Regions from separate parts of the Parageobacillus sp. NEAU-HV-2 genome, predicted to be linked through region 1. Evidence: riboswitches for the same ligand, from Rfam matches in the RefSeq annotation. Region 1 holds a riboswitch; each other region holds the start of a gene.

The links. A riboswitch is a leader RNA that binds a small molecule or an ion and turns the genes downstream of it on or off. The one in region 1 is predicted to bind lysine.
Region 2: another riboswitch for lysine. It lies ahead of AC1WMD_RS04505 (aspartate kinase); the one in region 1 lies ahead of AC1WMD_RS01795 (amino acid permease).
Region 3: another riboswitch for lysine. It lies ahead of AC1WMD_RS07555 (amino acid permease); the one in region 1 lies ahead of AC1WMD_RS01795 (amino acid permease).

Annotation. Positions count from the first base shown of each region.
Region 1 covers NZ_JBXUJJ010000001.1:316,061-322,487, forward strand. Annotated here, with positions in the region: gene AC1WMD_RS01780 (CAP domain-containing protein) at 1-315, shown strand, start outside; gene tnpA (IS200/IS605 family transposase) at 566-967, shown strand; gene AC1WMD_RS01790 (RNA-guided endonuclease TnpB family protein) at 983-2,446, shown strand; gene AC1WMD_RS01795 (amino acid permease) at 2,861-4,285, opposite strand; lysine riboswitch at 4,366-4,537, opposite strand; gene AC1WMD_RS01800 (M3 family oligoendopeptidase) at 4,696-6,390, shown strand.
Region 2 covers NZ_JBXUJJ010000002.1:200,318-206,744, reverse strand. Annotated here, with positions in the region: gene sdhA (succinate dehydrogenase flavoprotein subunit) at 1-1,471, opposite strand, end outside; gene AC1WMD_RS04515 (succinate dehydrogenase cytochrome b558 subunit) at 1,507-2,115, opposite strand; gene AC1WMD_RS04510 (YslB family protein) at 2,368-2,820, shown strand; gene AC1WMD_RS04505 (aspartate kinase) at 2,857-4,080, opposite strand; lysine riboswitch at 4,181-4,361, opposite strand; gene uvrC (excinuclease ABC subunit UvrC) at 4,431-6,203, opposite strand; gene AC1WMD_RS04495 (nucleoporin-interacting protein) at 6,222-6,427, opposite strand, start outside.
Region 3 covers NZ_JBXUJJ010000003.1:248,254-254,680, forward strand. Annotated here, with positions in the region: gene AC1WMD_RS07545 (S8 family peptidase) at 1-465, shown strand, start outside; gene AC1WMD_RS07550 (YitT family protein) at 484-1,068, opposite strand; lysine riboswitch at 1,240-1,430, shown strand; gene AC1WMD_RS07555 (amino acid permease) at 1,552-3,024, shown strand; gene tatAY (sec-independent protein translocase protein TatAY) at 3,050-3,217, opposite strand; gene AC1WMD_RS07565 (H-type small acid-soluble spore protein) at 3,294-3,473, opposite strand; gene AC1WMD_RS07570 (hypothetical protein) at 3,473-3,664, opposite strand; gene AC1WMD_RS07575 (acyltransferase family protein) at 3,765-4,760, shown strand; gene thiE (thiamine phosphate synthase) at 4,779-5,453, opposite strand; gene thiD (bifunctional hydroxymethylpyrimidine kinase/phosphomethylpyrimidine kinase) at 5,463-6,266, opposite strand; gene thiM (hydroxyethylthiazole kinase) at 6,282-6,427, opposite strand, start outside.

The DNA.
Region 1 (6,427 bases):
CCGCCTTTAAAGGTTGATTTAGCGTTAAGCAAAGTGGCCCGTGAAAAGTCAAGAGACATGGCAGTGAACCATTATTTCTCCCATAACAGCCCGACATATGGCTCTCCGTTTGACATGATGAGAAAATTCGGCATTTCTTATACAGCCGCTGGAGAAAATATTGCGAAAGGCCAACGGACTCCGCAAGAAGTAGTGGCAGCTTGGATGAATAGCTCAGGCCATCGGGCAAACATTTTGAACAAAAACTACACTCATATCGGAGTAGGTTTTGAAGAAAACGGCTACATCTGGACACAGCAATTTATCAGAAAATAAGAATCAACGTTTCTATACCACACCACTAAGGTAAGCACTAGTGGTGTGGTTTTTTCGTGCACCCGGCATGGGTGCAGTCTAGGCCCACATATCGAAATCGTTCGTTTTTTTACAAGAATAACTGCCACGAAAGCCCGTGACGTTAGTCATCGGGATGAAGTGGCTGAATGATAAAATTATTAGAATATTCTTTATTATAATTGTAACCTATCTAATGTTTGGTTATCATGATATTAGATAGGGGTATTTAATGTCTAATGATCAATATATACATAAAGAAGGAATGGTTTATCTTCATCCATATCATGTGATTTTCTGTCCAAAATACAGACGAAAAGTGCTAGTCGGTGAGATGGAAAAAGATTTAAGAAAAATTTTTTATCAAGTGGCGAAAGAAAATGATGTGGAAATCAAATCTTTAGAAATCATGCCTGACCATGTTCATCTGTTTATTTCCTTTGACCCAAGAGTTCATATTCATACGTTAATCCGGAAATTTAAAGGTAGAAGCAGTCGTATTTTGCGTGAAAAATATCCGTCATTGAAAAGCAGACTGCCTTCCCTTTGGACTCGCAGCTATTTTTGTTGTACAGTTGGATGCATTTCAGAAGAAAACGTTATGAAATACATTGAAAATCAAAAGCATGTGTAAAGGAGGTGGGTTGCATTGGCGGGAGCGAAAACACCAAGCTATGTATTGACGTTGCGGCTCCAGACAGAAACATGGCAAGAACATATCCTCGAAAAGCGGTTTGAAATCGGCCGTCGTTTGTATAACGTCTGTTTAGAGGAATGTTTGAAGCGGTACAAAAAACTCCAACATGATTCCCGCTATCAAGACATCGCTCAACAGAAGCCCTCAAAAGAAAGAAATCGTCAACTTGCCGACTTACGAACCGAGTACGGACTCACCGAATATGCGATGCACGCTTTCGTTCAGCCAATGCAGCACCACTTCCGCAAACACATGGACTCGCATACGGCGCAAAAAATCGCCACCAGAGCATGGAAAGCGGTGGAAAAGCTCCTGTTTGGCGATGCCAAATGGGTGTATTTTAAACGGTTCGGCGAAATGGATTCGTTAGAGGGAAAATCGAATTCCGCAGGGATTCGCTTCAAAAGTCATGCCATCCATTGGAATGGGCTGATCCTCCCTGTCATCATCAAACCAAATGATGTGTATGCTCATCTCGCCTTGCAGGACCGAATCAAGTATTGCCGCATGGTGCGTAAACGGATTCGGGGAAAAGTAAAGTATTACGTCCAACTCATTTTGGAAGGGGTTCCGCCGCAAAAAATCAATCGGCAAACCGAAGAAGCCAAGCATCCCCGCTGTGAAGGGGTGGTCGGCATCGACATTGGCACGCAAACGATCGCCATTTGCGCTCCGAACGAAGTAAAATTGTTGGAACTCGCTCCAAGTGTGGAGGACATCCATCGGGAAAAAAGGCGGTTGCAGCGAAAACTAGACCGACAACGGAGAGCAAATAATCCACATAAGTACAACGAAGATGGAACCATCAAGCAAGGAAACAAAGAAAAGTGGGTGTGGAGCAAAAATTATATCAAAACAAAAAATCAATTAGCGGAACTGCAAAGGAAGTTAGCGGAAAAACGCAAGCAAGACCATAACAAATTAGCTAATTGGATCCTAACACTAGGCGATAACATCAAAGTTGAAACGATGAATTATAAAGCATTGCAAGCAAGAGCGAAAGAAACAACGATGAATGAGAAAACAGGAAGGTATAATAGAAAGAAACGATTTGGTAAAAGTATAGCGAATAAAGCTCCAAGCATGTTTTTAGCCATATTAGACAGAAAATTACGGTATGACGGAAAAACGCTCAAAAAAATAGATACATTCTCTGCGAAAGCAAGCCAATATAATCATATCACGGGTGAATATGTAAAAAAGAGGTTATTCGAACGATGGAACGATATGAATGGCTGTAAAATTCAACGAGATTTATATAGTGCGTTCCTCATCATGAATGCGAAAGATCACTTAAAAGAAATCGATAGAGAAAAATGTTTTGCGACATGGGAAAGATTTAAGCGACTCCATGATAAAGAAGTAGAACGGTTAAAAAATAGTGGTAATAAATTATTAAGCAGTATGGGAATTTAAATGATGAAAAGCGTCTTGAACCGGGCGCACAGGGCGCTAAGCACCAGTGAGGTGTTTGCCCATGAAAGTCTTGTGGAACAAGAGGGAGTGTCTATACGAAGGTATAGACGAAGCTCTTTGGTACACAAGAACCTGCCGACTTTAGTCGTGCAGAGGTTCAGGCCGCAGCTAAATACGGTTTCGCTCGAAGATTTGTCGGGACTACACCTAACGGACGAAATAATCTTTCCGCATTACGGCAGAGAAGATGTGTTTCCGGGTGATTCCTCCATCGAAGAGCGGCTGCAAACGTTTGAAACACAATTCCGATGTCGTGTAACGAGGCTCAAAGATTCAGAAGCGTTATTGATTAACGGAAATGAAAAAAGAAAAGTATAAAAAACGAACGTCCGAAAGCCCGGACGTTCGTTTTCGTTATGCCGACATTCTTTGTTTTTCTTCTGTTTGCTGCGCTGCTTTTTTTACTTGCGGATAGAAGAAGATGCCGCTTAAAAGCAGGATGACCCCAAGCATAAACGTTTTGATATCGGCGGTGCCGGCGATGATAACCCAGACCGAATAAATAGTTGCCAGAGCGGCAACGATTCCATCGATCATGCGGCCCCGTACTGCCCCCTTGTACGTTTCGCCGGTCAGCGTCAGCTTTAATTGGAAGACAGAGGCGATAAAATACGGGACAAGATACGCCAATGTCGCGATGTAGATGACAAAGTCAAACGCCGCTGACATCGAGTTGGAAATCGTCGAAAAAATAAAGATTTGCGCCAATCCATTCGAAAGAACTAAAGAAAAGCTTGGCACTTTCTTTTTATTTTCCTTTAAAAACGCTGGAATAAACAGACCTTGCTTTGCCGCCTGGTACGGCACTTCGGCGCTTAACAGCACCCAGCCAAGCGTTGAGCCGAGCAAGCTGATTAAACCGAGTCCCGCAAGAACGTAGCCGCCGCTTGGGCCTAAAATCGTAACAATCGCGTCAACAAGCGGTTTTTCCGACTGAATGAGTTCCTTTTGCGGCAATACCCCCATGACAAGGATACTAATGCCGATATAAATCGCAAGGGCAATCAACAAACCAAGGATTGTCGCGCGTTTGACGTCCGCTTGCTTGCGCGCACGAGATGCGAAAACAATCGCCGATTCGACGCCGATAAACGCCCACAATGTCGACACCGCTGCATTATTAATTTGTCCTAACAAGCCGATGGAATGACCGGTTTCATCATAACGCGGGACAACGAGCGAGCCGATGTTGCTTTTTTCAAACGCAAATAATGCAATGACGATAAATAGGAAAAATCCAAGCACTTTTGCTGCCGTAGCGAGAAAGTTCAGCTTTCCTGCACCTTCAATGCCGCGCAAAATGATGAAATGCATGCCCCAAAGCAGCGTCGTGCAAACGATAAAGGTGAGCAAGTTTCCTAGTTTTACGTCAAGCGAACCGATCGTAAATAACGTTTGCTTGCTTGTTAAAATTGGGAAAAACGTCGATAAATAGCTGGCGAATGTCGTAATAATCGCCACGTTGCCGGCAAAGTTGCCGATCCAATATCCCCATGAGGACATAAAGCCGGATAGAATCGAGATGTTCGATCCTTTTGGAAACAATTCTTTTGCATAAATTTGCGGTCCGCCGTTTAATTCCGGCTTACGGATCGCTAAGTTACCGAAGACAAGCGCCGTCATTAAGACGCCTGCGCCTGTTAATAGCCACGCGAAAATAACGCCAAGCGGACTTGCCGCTTCCGCGAGCGAGCGCGGCAGCATGAAAATACCTGAACCGACCATATTGCCAACGACAAGCGCCGTTAATAGCCATAATCCTAGCTTTGGTTGTTGCATGACGATGATGCTCCTTTCTTTATCTCAAAAAAAATACACCCTTGCGTTTTCAACGGGTGTAAAACATCCGTTTCCAACTGCCAAACGATAGCGCTCCGCCGTTTTTAACGGCGGCAGTGCTGCGCCTGTTTCGGATGCAGCCCCAGCCTGCGGCGCCAGAGAACACCGCAAACTGAACCCTTTCAGCGAAATTCATCGACCCTCTGCATCTCCTTTCGCTTACTATTGTTCATTGCGGCCTCTATCACAGCGACATTGATGAGAAAGAAAAAATATTCAATGGACGTAATTATTATACAAATTTCGACAAAGTTCGTCAACGAGCTTTTTGATTAGAAAAAAAGGATTTTCCGTGTATGAATGGAATACAATCTAAGATAAGGAAAACGAGAGAAAGGGAAGGGATTGCATTGAAATTTTCTGAGTTTCGCTATGAACGGCCGAACATCGAGAAGCTGAAAGCCTCATTTCAACAGGCGCTGCAATCGTTTCAAAAGGCAAGCAATGCGGAAGAACAGAACGAGGCGATGAAGGAAATCAATCAGCTTCGCAACGATTTCAGTACGATGGCGCAAATTTGTTATATTCGTCATACAATTGATACGAACGATGAATTTTATAAGCAGGAACAAGACTTTTTCGATGAGGTCGAGCCAATTGTTAAAGGCCTTGTGAACGATTATTACCGGGCGCTTGTTTCGTCTCCATTCCGTTCGCAGCTCGAGGAAAAATGGGGAAAACAGTTATTTGCGCTCGCCGAGACGGAATTAAAAACGTATTCTCCGGACATTGTGGAAGATCTGCAGCTGGAAAATAAGCTGACGAGCGAATATACGAAATTGGTCGCTTCGGCGAAAATTTTCTTTGAAGGGGAAGAACGGACGTTAGCGCAGCTCCAGCCGTTTGTCGAATCGCCAGACCGTGATATGCGCAAGCGGGCAAGTGAGGCGCGTTTTGCCTTTTTCCAAGAGCATGAGGAAAAGTTCGATGAAATTTACGATCAGCTTGTGAAAGTGCGCACCGCCATCGCGCAAAAGCTCGGATTTAAAAACTTTGTGGAACTTGGCTATGCCCGTTTAGGCCGAACGGATTATAACGCCGAGATGGTTGCGAAATTCCGCAAGCAAGTCGAAAAGCATATCGTTCCGATTGCCGTGAAGCTCCGCGAGCGGCAGCGGGAGCGCATCGGCGTCGAGAAGCTGAAATATTATGATGAAGCTTTTGTGTTCCCAACTGGCAACCCAATGCCAAAAGGGGACGCAAACTGGATTATCGAAAACGGGAAGAAAATGTACGAAGAACTGTCGCCGGAAACGGGCGAGTTTTTCCGATATATGATCGAGCATGAACTAATGGACCTTATTGCGAAAAAAGGAAAAGCGAGCGGCGGCTATTGCACCTATATTGAAAATTACAAAGCGCCGTTTATTTTTTCGAACTTTACCGGCACATCCGGAGACATCGATGTACTTACCCATGAAGCGGGGCACGCGTTTCAAGTGTACGAAAGCCGCCATTACGAAATTCCGGAATACAACTGGCCAACCTTGGAGGCATGCGAAATTCATTCGATGAGCATGGAGTTTTTCACATGGCCGTGGATGAAGTTATTCTTCAAGGAAGATGCGGAAAAATATCAATTTTATCATTTAAGCGACGCGCTCTTATTTTTGCCGTATGGCGTAGCGGTGGACGAATTCCAGCATTTCGTATACGAAAATCCGAACGCGACGCCGGCGGAACGAAAACAAGCATGGCGGGCAATCGAACGGAAATATATGCCGACAAAAGACTATGACGGCAACGATTATTTAGAACGCGGTGGCTTTTGGCAGCGGCAAAGCCATATTTATACCACTGCATTCTATTATATTGACTATACGCTTGCGCAAATTTGCGCCTTCCAATTTTGGAAACGTTCGCGTGAAAACTATAAAGAGGCGTGGAACGATTATTTGACATTATGCCGTCAAGGCGGAAGCAAGCCGTTTACCGAATTAGTCCGCGTCGCTAACCTTATTTCGCCGTTTGAAGACGGCTGCGTCCAATCGGTAGTTGGCGAGATCGAGGGATGGTTGAATAGTGTTGACGATCAGAGCTTATAGATGGAAATAATAGTTAGGGGGGAAGAAATCAAGCGAG
Region 2 (6,427 bases), on a different contig from region 1:
CGCTGATATTTTTATAGCGCTCGAGCAGTTCTTGAATTTTTTCGTCTGTCTTCAACAGCTTATCATTGTAGCGGACGATCGTCACGTTTGCTGTCATCCATTCGCCAAGTTCTTTATGAAGCACATATGCGTTTTCTGTTCCATCCATGGACAAGATGTTGTTCCAACGCTCTTCTTCCTGTTTTACGTAACGGTCGTATAACGACGATGGCATTGCATCGGATGATTTTTCTAAGCCACGAATATACCGAACCGCGTTTGGACCAGCGACCATACCACCGAAAATCGCTGATAATAAGGAGTTAGCCCCAAGACGGTTCGCACCGTGAATCGAATAATCGCACTCACCAGCGGCGAACAATCCTTTAATGTTTGTCATTTGATCATAATCGACCCATAAGCCGCCCATCGAATAGTGTACAGCCGGGAATACTTTCATCGGCACTTTGCGAGGATCTTCGCCCATAAATTTCTCATAAATTTCGATAATACCGCCTAGTTTGACATCGAGCTCTTTCGGATCTTTATGGGAAAGATCAAGATATACCATGTTTTCGCCGTTGATGCCAAGCTTCAAGTCGACGCAGACATGGAAAATTTCCCGGGCAGCAATATCACGAGGGACAAGGTTTCCGTAAGCCGGATATTTTTCTTCAAGGAAGTACCACGGCTTTCCGTCTTTATACGTCCAGACTCTTCCGCCCTCACCACGGGCAGATTCACTCATTAAACGTAATTTATCGTCTCCCGGAATCGCCGTCGGGTGAATTTGGATAAACTCTCCGTTTGCATAATATGCACCTTGTTGATAGACGATCGATGCGGCCGAACCGGTATTGATGATGGAGTTCGTCGATTTGCCGAAAATGACTCCCGGCCCGCCTGTCGCCATAATGACTGCGTCCGCAGGAAACGCTTTAATTTCCATTGACTTTAAGTCTTGTGCGACAATGCCGCGGCAAATTTGTTCGTCGTCTAAGACAACACCCAAAAATTCCCATCCTTCATATTTCGTTACAAGCCCAGCTACTTCATGGCGACGCACTTGTTCATCAAGCGCATACAAAATTTGCTGGCCTGTCGTTGCTCCTGCGTAGGCAGTACGGTGGTGCTGTGTTCCACCAAAGCGACGGAAATCGAGCAACCCTTCAGGAGTACGGTTGAACATGACTCCCATGCGGTCAAGCATATAAATGATGCTCGGCGCTGCCTCACACATCGCTTTTACTGGAGGCTGGTTCGCCAAAAAGTCGCCGCCGTATACGGTATCGTCAAAATGTTCCCAAGGAGAATCGCCTTCTCCTTTTGTATTTACCGCGCCGTTAATCCCGCCTTGCGCACAGACAGAGTGAGACCGCTTTACAGGCACAAGCGAGAACAATTCTACAGGTACCCCTGCTTCTGCGATTTTAATTGTTGCCATTAGACCAGCTAGACCGCCGCCAACTACTATGATTTTTCCTTTTTTCATTGCTACTCACTCCCTAAAAGATTGCTAGTTGTCGATCAGGCAAATGCTAAAATGGCACGAATGCCGACAATGGAAAGTGCGACAAAAATAATCATCGTTAAATAAGTGAAAACTTGTTGTGAACGAGGAGACACCGTTAACCCCCAGCTTACGCAGAAAGACCATAAACCGTTGGCAAAGTGGAAAACCGTTGACAAAATTCCGACAATATAAAAGCCAAGCATAACCGGATTGTCTACGATATTGGCCATCATTTCGTAGTTTACTTCCGCTCCAAACGCAGCTTGAACGCGCGTTTCATACACATGCCATGTCACAAAAATTAATGTGATAATTCCGGTGATCCGCTGTAACATAAACATCCAGTTACGGAAATATCCGTAATTTCCGACATTAAATTTCGCTGTAAAAGCGATATAAAGGCCGTAAATGGCATGGAACAGCAGTGGAAGGAAAATAACGAATATTTCTAGCAAATAGCGGAACGGTAAATTGTCCATAAAAGAAGCCGCCCGGTTAAACGCCTCTGGTCCTCTCGTCGCAAAATGGTTTACGACTAAATGTTGTACTAAAAAGACTCCTACTGGAATGACTCCTAACAGCGAATGGAGCCGACGGTAATAAAATTCGCGATTTCCTGCCATATGTAAACCCCCTTTAATGAATAAACAGTGAAAAATCATGTGCTCCCCATCCACAATGAGTGGAATGTAACGGCTTCCATTTCCATGAATCATTGTGTCACATTCATTGTACTCCCACATTGTACAAGCGTCAAGAAAACAAAGTCACAAAATGTTCAAACATTTACATGTGAAAACGGCAGCGAAAAAAAGATAATGCACGTTCCCCTCCATTTCGCTATAATGAGGAATGGATAGAAAGAGGGGAATCATGTGAAACTGCCAACACTAGAAGAACAATATAAAACATTAGAAAACATTGCTATTTCTGCATTCGGTACGGAACTCATTCGGCAAATTCTCCTTCCGGAATTGTTGGGAAAAGAAACCGCCAGCATTTTATACTGGGCCGGAAAAAGTTTAGCGCGCCGCTTCCCGCTCGAAACGGTGTCCGATATCATTACTTTTTTTGAAAAAGCTGGCTGGGGGACACTGTCCATTGTTGAAGAACGCAAAGACGAACTTCATGTGGAGCTGTCCGGCGCTATTATTGATGCGCGGCTTGCCCTTCATGAACATTGTACCTTCCAGCTCGAAGCAGGATTTCTCGCCCAACAAATCGAGCAACAAAAGCGCCTCGTCACCGAAGCATTTGAACAACAGAAAAAGCGGCCAAATAAAGTACTCATTATCATTAAATGGGACCGCAAACAAGAGATAGAATAATGGTAAGAAGCCTGCGAGCGCAGGCTTCTGTCATTTTTACGAGCGCACCGCTGCCGCTTCTTCGGCAAGCCCGAATGCTTCGTGAAGCTCCTCGACGGCCGAAACCATATATTTTTCGTCAATGACCGTGGAAATTTTAATTTCTGATGTACTAACCATTTTGATTTCAATTCCTTGATCCGCCAATACTTCAAACACGCGCGCCGCCACCCCCGGGTTTGAAATCATGCCAGAGCCAACGATCGATACTTTCGCCAAGCCGCTTTCATAGTGAACGTCGGCGCCTTCCAGCGCTTGCAGCACTTGAAGCGTTTCCGGCAAATCTTCCGTGCGAATCGAAAAAGAAACAGACGCTGTTTCGGAATTCGTCGCATTTTGAATAATAATATCTACATTGATGCCACGATTGGCAAGCGCCGTAAAAATGGTCGGCAATGCATGTAAACTATTTTCGATTCCATCCACTGTCACTCTCGTTACTTGATCTTCAAATGCAATTCCCCGTACGATTAAATGCTGCTCCATCGAAACTTCCTCCTTTACCATCGTTCCTCTTTCGTTTTCCATGCTCGAACGCACTTCCAGCGGCACTTCATAGTTTTTCGCAAATTCAACGGCGCGCGGATGCAATACTCCTGCCCCTAAATTGGCTAACTCAAGCATTTCATCATAGGAAATCTCTTTTATTTTTCTTGCTGTTTTTACATAACGCGGGTCGGTCGTAAACACGCCGGTTACGTCCGTATAAATATCGCACTTCTCTGCTTTTAACGCCGCAGCCAGCGCCACCGCCGTCGTATCAGAACCGCCGCGGCCGAGCGTGGTGATCTCCCCTGTTTCCGTCACTCCTTGAAACCCAGCAACGATCACAATCGCCCCTTCGTCAAGGTAGCGGCGGATTCTCGTTGTATCTATGTTCATAATGCGGGCATTGCCGTGCATTTCTTCCGTCGTAATTCCCGCTTGCCATCCTGTCAACGAAACAGCTTTATATCCTTTTTCATGAAGCGACATTGCAAGAAGCGCAATGCTCACTTGTTCCCCCGTCGAAAGAAGCATATCCATTTCCCGCTTGCTAGGATGATTGGAGATTTGTTTCGCTAAGTTGACAAGCTCATCGGTCGTTTTTCCCATTGCCGAAACAACAACGACAACGTCATTTCCCTTTTGGGCTTCCTCAATCACCCGATTCGCCACATGTTGAATTCTTTCGATGGAACCAACAGACGTTCCGCCAAATTTTTGTACGATAATTCCCATTTCGTCTCACCCTTTTGCCTAATTTATAAAATAAAAAAACAGCAATGAGAGAAATCTCATTGCTGTGCATCACGAAACGAAAAAACGAATTCGCCCCGCACAGTGAGATAGCTCTCCAAGATGAATCACATCTTGACAGTCCTACATTTCTTAAACGCAGGACCAGCGGAAAAAGCAATGAGACTTTTTCCACTTCGGCGACGCTCCCCTTTCCACATCCGTCTTCGGAACTCATTTTCCTCCGAATGTGTACTCTTGAAGTTCGCACCTCTATCTTCACTTCGGCGTTTGGAAGTGTATAAATATGAAATTTAGGGCAATGATATCAAATTTTTATGCTATTGACAATACTACTCCCGCAATTTCTTATAAATTTTTTCGGCAACAGGGCGCGGAATGTTCGCTTTTTGCAATTCTTCGACCGTTGCTTCTTTCATGTTTTTAATGGACCCGAAATGCTTTAATAACGCTTTTTTTCGTTTTTCCCCAACGCCAGGAATGTCATCTAACACAGAATGAAACATCGTTTTTCCACGCGTTTGCCGGTGAAATGTAACCGCAAACCGATGCACCTCGTCTTGGATGCGCTGCAATAAATAAAACTCTTGACTGTTTCGCTCTAATGGAACGACTTGCGGCGGATCTCCCATGATTAACTCGGATGTGCGATGCTTGTCGTCTTTTGCAAGCCCAGCGAGCGGAATATCAAGTCCTAATTCGTTTTCAAGCACATCCCTTACCGCAGCTAAATGCCCTTTTCCACCGTCAATAATAATCAAATCGGGAAGAGGGAGACCTTCTTTTAGCACGCGAGTATAACGTCTTCTTACCACCTCGCGCATCGATTCATAGTCATCCGGTCCTTCTACCGTTTTGACTTTATATTTTCGATACTCTTTTTTCTCCGGCTTTCCATCGATAAAGACAACCATCGCCGAAACAGGATCAGCTCCATGAATATTGGAATTGTCAAACGCCTCAATGCGATGCGGCGTCGGAATCCCTAATATTTTTCCTAAGTTTTCTACCGCTTTGATCGTTCGTTCTTCGTCCCGCTCAATTAAATAAAATTTTTCTTTCAAAGCAATTGCCGCATTTTTGCTGGCCAAATCAACCAGTTCTTTTTTCTTACCTCTTTTCGGCTGAACGACCGTTACTTCTAGAAGCTGTTCAGCAAGCTCGCCGTCAATGTCAGCAGGCAAAATGACTTCTTTCGGTTTAAAGTGGTTCGCTTTTGAATAAAACTGTCCTAAAAACGTCAGCAATTCCTCATCTGGGTCTTGATACATCGGAAACATCGATGCATCACGCTCAATCAGTTTTCCCTGACGAATGAAAAATACTTGTACGCACATCCAACCTTTGTCATAGGCATAACCGAACACATCACGATCAACAAAATCGTTCATGGTCATCTTCTGCTTTTCCATCGTTGCCTCAATATGGGCGATTTGATCACGGTATTCTTTCGCCCGTTCAAATTCGAGCGCTTCAGCCGCTTTTATCATCTTTTTCGCAAGCTCTTCTTTTACTTCTTTATACCCACCGTTTAAAAAGCGAACGATTTGTTCAACGATTTCTTTATTTTGCTGTTCGGACACCGGATACACGCACGGCGCAAGACATTGTCCCATATGGTAATATAAACAAACGCGGTTCGGCATGGTCGAGCATTTACGCAGCGGATAAATGCGGTCTAACAGTTTCTTCGTTTCGTTTGCCGCCTGTACATGCGGATACGGTCCGAAATATTTTCCGCCGTCTTTTTTCACTTTTCGCGTAATGATTAAGCGAGGATGCTTCTCCGCGGTAATCTTAATAAACGGATAACTATTGTCGCCCTTAAGCATCACATTATATTTCGGATCGTACTTTTTAATTAAGTTCATTTCCAAAATGAGCGCTTCAATGTTCGAAGAAGTGACAATATATTCGAAATCGGCAATTTCGTTGACAAGCCGCAGCGTTTTTCCGTCGTGCGTGCCGGTAAAATACGAGCGCACGCGGTTTTTCAGCACTTTTGCCTTTCCGACGTATATCACTGTGCCGTTTTTATCCTTCATCAAATAACATCCCGGCTGCTCCGGAAGCACGGCTAATTTTTCTTTTAAGTGATCATGCATCATAATCACTCCATCAAATTAATTCATCCATTCATACAGCGTAATGTTTCCGTATACTGGATCTGCCAGCGTGCTGGAACGATATGTTTTCACTCTCCGCAAATGGCCGGCAAGGGAAACTCCTTGCGCCCGAAATCCTTTCACAACATGGTCAGTCATATAAATTTTAGCATGTTGATAGTTCTCTTTGTCTTGTAAAAAAAATGAAAAGTGCAAAACATCCT
Region 3 (6,427 bases), on a different contig from region 1:
GGCAACTATCAGCCTTCTGCCGTATTGGAAGAAGCGATTCGTTATGCCTATGACCGCGATGTTGTGCTTGTTGCCGCTTTAGGAAACGACAGCACTTCTCAGCCAAGCTTTCCCGCCGCCTATCCGGAAGTGATCAGCGTCGGCGCGGTAAATCAGGATCTTTCCTTTGCCCCTTATTCCAATTACGGTAATTATTTGGATGTAGTTGCACCAGGAACTAATATTGCCAGCACGTTTACGCAACATCGATACGCGGCGCTGTCTGGAACATCGATGGCCGCTCCCCACGTTACGGCATTAGCCGGTCTCATCCGTTCTTTAAATCCGCGCTTGTCGAACGATGAGGTGAAGCAAATTATTATCGACACCGCTACCGATCTTGGCGACAGCGGCAAAGATCCGTATTACGGATATGGCTTGATTAACGTTTATCGCGCGCTGGAATTAGCTAGACGCTCGAGCTAGCCAGATGGATGGGGATTGTTACATCACGTAATTTCTCCATCCCTTCGTCTGTGTGAGCATCGTGGTCACCGCCCCTACTACGGTGACGACAATGAGCGAATAAAGAAAGGAAGTCGAATCAATGACAAAGCTGCCAATCGTAATAATCAGCGCATCGATCAGAAAAATAATAATTCCCACATTCCAATTGGTCATTCTCGCGATAAACTGCGCTAATAAATCCGTTCCTCCCGTACTCGTCTCTTCCCGCAACATCATACCAATTCCTAAGCCGACCAAAACACCGCCAATGATAGAGCTAGGAATCGGATCGAGCATAATAACGCCGCGGAGTACAGAAAACATATCAATCATCAAGGAAGAAAACAATAAACCGTGCAGGCTGTTATAAAAAAAGGGGCGATAGTAAAACCAAGCTATAATATAAAGGGGAATGCTTAATAAAATGATGGCCAGTCCCACTTTTACATGCCAAACATATTTCACGATTAAGCCAATTCCAATAATGCCCCCATCGAGTAAATGATGGGGAACTAAAAATACATTGATGCCGATAGCCAGAAAAATACTGCCAATAATAGTGGTCATTATTTTTTTTAACATCGGAGATCACCCTATCGTTTTTCGGCTCGCTTACCACCAAACCGGCGCGCTAGAAAAACTTCGATACGCTATTATATGGCAGCATCTATCAATACTTGTCTCTTTTTTGTTGCTATTATTGAAATAATGTATTAATATATTAGCATAATAGAATAAGGCCGCTCATTCGACCATCGAAGTAGAGGTCGCAGCTTTTATGAGTACGGTAAACGAGACGCAGAGCACGTCAAAGACTTTACCGGAAAGGAAAAGCTGCCGAAGCCTGAACATTTCTCTGGATGTTTAGGCTGGGGTTGTCGCCGAATAGGGGCAACACTGTCATACGTGCACGAATGGTGCACGTATGGAGCGCTATCTTCGTGGGAGAGTTTGATGGATGCAGTCACTAAGTCATACTGCCGTCGAATCTCCTTCGACGGCTTTTTTATTTATTAGGATCCTAGTTTTGTAAAAGTTATAATAACAAAAAGGAGTGGTTCAACTATGGAAACACTGACAAAACCAACAGCTGACTCGTTAGCTGTTTCGCATTCGGAAAGCGGGCTAAAACGAAAATTAAAAACACGCCATTTAACAATGATCTCCCTTGGCGGCACGATCGGTACAGGGCTCTTTTTAGCCAGCGGCGGAGCGGTGCATACCGCGGGGCCGGGTGGAGCGCTTGCGGCCTATATCGCGATCGGCGTTATGGTGTATTTTTTAATGACAAGCCTAGCCGAAATGGCTGCCTATATGCCCGTTTCCGGATCCTTCAGCACGTATGCGACGAAATTCGTTGATCCGGCGCTAGGGTTTGCGTTAGGCTGGAATTATTGGTATAACTGGGCGATTACGATTGCGGCGGAACTTTCCGCAGTGACGATGATTATGAAATTTTGGTTTCCAAACAGCCCATCGCTTTTATGGAGCGCGATTTGTTTGGCGATTATGTTTTTATTAAATTATTTATCCGTCAAAGGGTTTGGCGAAGCGGAATATTGGTTTTCCATCATTAAAGTGGTAACGGTAATCATCTTTTTAATTGTCAGCTTCCTCATGATCTTTGGCATCATGGGCGGCGAAGCTATTGGCTTTAAAAACTTTACCATCGAAGATGCACCGTTTCACGGCGGTTTTATGGCAATGCTAGGAATCTTTATGGCGGCGGGATTTTCCTTCCAGGGAACAGAATTGTTAGGCGTCGCTGCTGGCGAAACGGAAAATCCGAAAGAAAGCATTCCCCGTGCTATTCGCCAGGTATTTTGGCGCATTTTGCTGTTTTATGTGCTGGCGATTTTGGCCATCGGTTTGTTAATCCCTTATACAGATGATAAGCTTGCCAACAGTGATGTATCGGTGAGCCCGTTTACGCTTGTGTTCGACAGAGCAGGAATTGCCTTTGCCGCCTCTGTCATGAACGCAGTCATTTTAACTGCCGTATTATCGGCGGGCAACTCCGGCATGTACGCATCGACTCGCATGCTTTGGGACTTGGCCCGCGAAGGAAAGGCGCCGAAATTTTTAGCAAAACTCGACCGACGCGGGGTTCCAGTAAATGCCCTAATTGTTACTTCATCGCTAGGAACGCTTGCCTTTTTGGCCTCTCTCTTTGGCGATGGAGTGGTATATACATGGCTGCTTAACGCTTCCGGCATGTCGGGGTTTATCGCTTGGCTTGGCATCGCCATCAGCCATTACCGCTTCCGTAAAGCATATGTGGCGCAAGGGAAAAGTCTTGAGGATTTACCGTATAAAGCGAAATGGTTTCCGTTCGGTCCGATCTTTGCCTTTGTTCTTTGCACTATTATCGTTTTAGGACAAAACTACCCAGCGTTTATAGGCGGGACGATCGATTGGTATGGAGTGCTTGTTTCCTATATCGGGTTGCCTCTTTTCCTTATCGTCTGGCTTGGCTATAAGTTCGTGAAAAAAACAAAAGTCATTCCATTGCATGAGTGCGATTTAGAACAAAAATAAGGACTTGGCATGCAACGCCAAGTCCTTATTTTTGTACTTTGTGCTCTTCGTCGTCGATGATTCCTTTTGTCGCGTTTTTAAACTCGCGCAGCGTTTTTCCCGCTGCTTGTCCCAACTCCGGCAGTTTTTTCGGTCCAAAAATTAACAACGCGAAGAAAACGATAAGGGCAATTTCGCCAAATCCGATATTCATTTGATTCACTCCATATGTTGAGTCATTTTTTTTTATTATATCATACAAACGAGAAGCGTGCCATCCACATGTACGACTATTCTTCCTGCAAGAGGCGAACCGGTACTTCCATTTCTTCCTCCGGTTTGTTCTTGAGATAAATACGCGCCATTTCCCGTTTTTCATCCACGTGTTGAATCATTACTTGCTGTCCTTCGAATGTGACTGGCACGATTTTTCCTGACTCCGCGATTTGTTTTGCACGCACCACTTCCATTACGAATGTCCCCTCCCTTCTTCCTCCGTTTTGGCGCTATCCTCTGCTAATGCACGCAAACTTTTCCAAAATAATTCGTCGTTGCATACAGGATGGACAATTTGCTCTAGCTCCCCTTCGTCCCCTTTTGCGTTGATGATTTGTAAAAGCTGGGTCATGTCGGTAGTTTCCCGTTCTTCCTTATCGATCATGCATCTGTCACACCTTTCCAAGAAATAATAACCTATTGACCCCCCAAAAAAGAAGGAGTATGATTCGAATTGGTGTATAGTAAGAAAGGAGGAAGGCACTATGAGTGAGCGGGATTATTATTTCGATAACGCGAAATGCGTATTGATGCTCCTCGTCGTGTTCGGCCACTTTCTCCGCCCATATATCGACAATGTGCTATGGGTGCATAGCTTATACGTTTGGATTTTCTTTTTCCATATGCCTGCATTCATCTTTATTTCCGGCTATTTTGCGAAAAAGTTCCATCAACAAGGATATTTTAAAAAAATTACAAAAAAGCTGCTTGTTCCCTATCTTATTTTTCAACTGCTTTACTCTATTTATTATTTCTTCTTATATGAAGAAGATTCGCTCGAATTTGATTTATTAACCCCTCACTGGGGTTTATGGTTTTTAATCAGCTTGTTCAGCTGGAACTTGATGTTATGGGTATTTGCCAAAATACCAAAATCGATATCGCTGTCACTCGCCCTTCTTTTGGGGGTCGGAGCCGGGTTGCTCGATGCGGAAAAATGGCTGAGCCTATCGCGTACGTTTACGTTTTTCCCGTTCTTTTTACTAGGATTTTTTCTTGAAAAAAGCGAAATTGAGCGCTTATTTACACGGCGGAGCCGCTTATTTTCCATTGCTGCGCTCATTACCATGTTCGTTCTAATTCATTACGGTTTTCCGGATTTGCCGCAGGAATGGCTGTATGGCTCTAAATCGTATGATACGCTTGGCGTTCCAGAAAAGGTTGGCGTTGTTGGACGTCTCATGATTTATGGGGCAAGCACGCTGATGATGATCAGTTTTCTCGCTCTGATCCCAAACCAGCGCTATTCGTTTTCCGTGTTCGGGACAAGAACGTTTTATGTTTATGTTTTGCACGGGTTTATTTTAAAATATTTGCACGAGACAAAGTTTCCGGATTTTATCATGAGCGTTCACGGCTACCCGCTGCTGTTAGGATTGTCGGTTCTCATTGTTCTCCTTCTTGGAAGCAAGCCGATCGTACAAATTACGCGCCCGCTTTTAGAGTTGCGTTTGCCGAAAAGAAAACAAGCAGTTTCTTAGGCAAGCAAAAAGGTGCCCTTACTTTTGGGCACCTTTTTTGCTTGATTGCACCGCCTGAACCAGCTGTCTCGCGGCCACCGCCGGTGACGGGGCAGAAGCGATGGCGCTGATCACGGAAACACCATCCGCCCCTGCCGCAATGACCTCACCGGCATTGTCCGCCGTAATACCCCCAATTGCGACCAGCGGAATATCGATTCCTTCGTCGCGGAGCAAACGAATGATCTCCGGACCTTGCGCTTTTTTCGCATCTTCTTTCGATTTCGTCGGATAGATGGGACCGACGCCGATATAATCGGCGCCAGCCGCAACCGCCGCTTGTGCTTCTTGCAAACTATGTGCGGACACTCCGAGAATTTTATCGCCAATTTTTTCGCGGACGATACGCGCGTCTTCATCTTCCTGCCCGATATGCACTCCATCGGCGTCAAGAGCAAGGGCCAATTCGACATCGTCATTGACGATAAACGGAATGCCATGCTCTTGGCAAATGTGCTGCAATTGCTTGGCGAGCTCATATTTTTGTTCGCCAACTAGCGCGCCGCTCCCTTTCTCGCGGAACTGAAAGAGCGTAACGCCGCCCGCAACCGCCTCTGCCAATACTTCTGCCGGCGCTTTTGTGCAGTTTACGCTTCCCATGATAAAATATACTTTTAGTTGTTCCCTCATTGTGTCGCTTGCTATTCGCGCCATTCTGCTCACCTACCGCGCCGTTTTTTCCCGGTACGCCCAATGGTTCGTCGGGCCGTGACCATGACCGATTCCTAATTCATGCTCAATTGCCGCTTGAATAAACAATTTCGCCGTCTGCACTGCTTCCTGTACCGTTTTTCCTTTTGCGAGCTCTGCTGTTATCGCTGCTGCAAACGTACATCCTGTTCCGTGCGTATGTTTTGTTTCGATGCGTTTGCTTGTGAAATAGAAAAATTCCCTGCCGTCATATAATACATCGACCGTTTCTTCCCCATCATCGTCATGGCCGCCTTTAATCACAACATACTTCACTCCTAGTTCATGCAGACGTTTCGCTGCTTCCTTGCGGTCATCCATCGTTCGAATCGTAAGACCGGTTAATGCTTCTGCTTCCGGAATGTTCGGGGTAACCACCATCGCTAGCGGAAGCAAATGCGTTTTTAATGCGCTTACCGCCGCTTCTTGCAACAATGGTGCGCCGCCTTTAGCGATCATGACCGGGTCGACGACGAGACGGTCCCACCCGAATTGCTTCACTTTTGCAGCAACCGCTTCAATAATTTCTGCACTAAACAACATCCCCGTTTTTACTGCATCCGCTCCTAAATCAGTTCCGACGGATTCAATTTGTTGTGCGACCGCTTCCGGTGGCAGCGGGTACACCCCTTGCACCCCAAGCGTATTTTGCGCCGTTACTGCGGTGAGCGCAGACATGCCAAATACACCTAATTCTTGAAATGTTTTTAAATCGGCCTGAATTCCGGCGCCACCACCGCTGTCAGAACCAGCAATCGTCAAAGCTTTATATACCATCATGTTCTCCCCTCTTTATCCTTTTTGTTCGATGCGGCCGTATCGGCCAATCTCTTCCGCTCCGATGCGGGAAAGCGCGTTTAAAAAGGCGATTTGGAAGCTGCCAGGTCCTTGTTCCCCCGCTTCACCCGCCGCGATTTCGGCGGCGACGCCATAGCTGA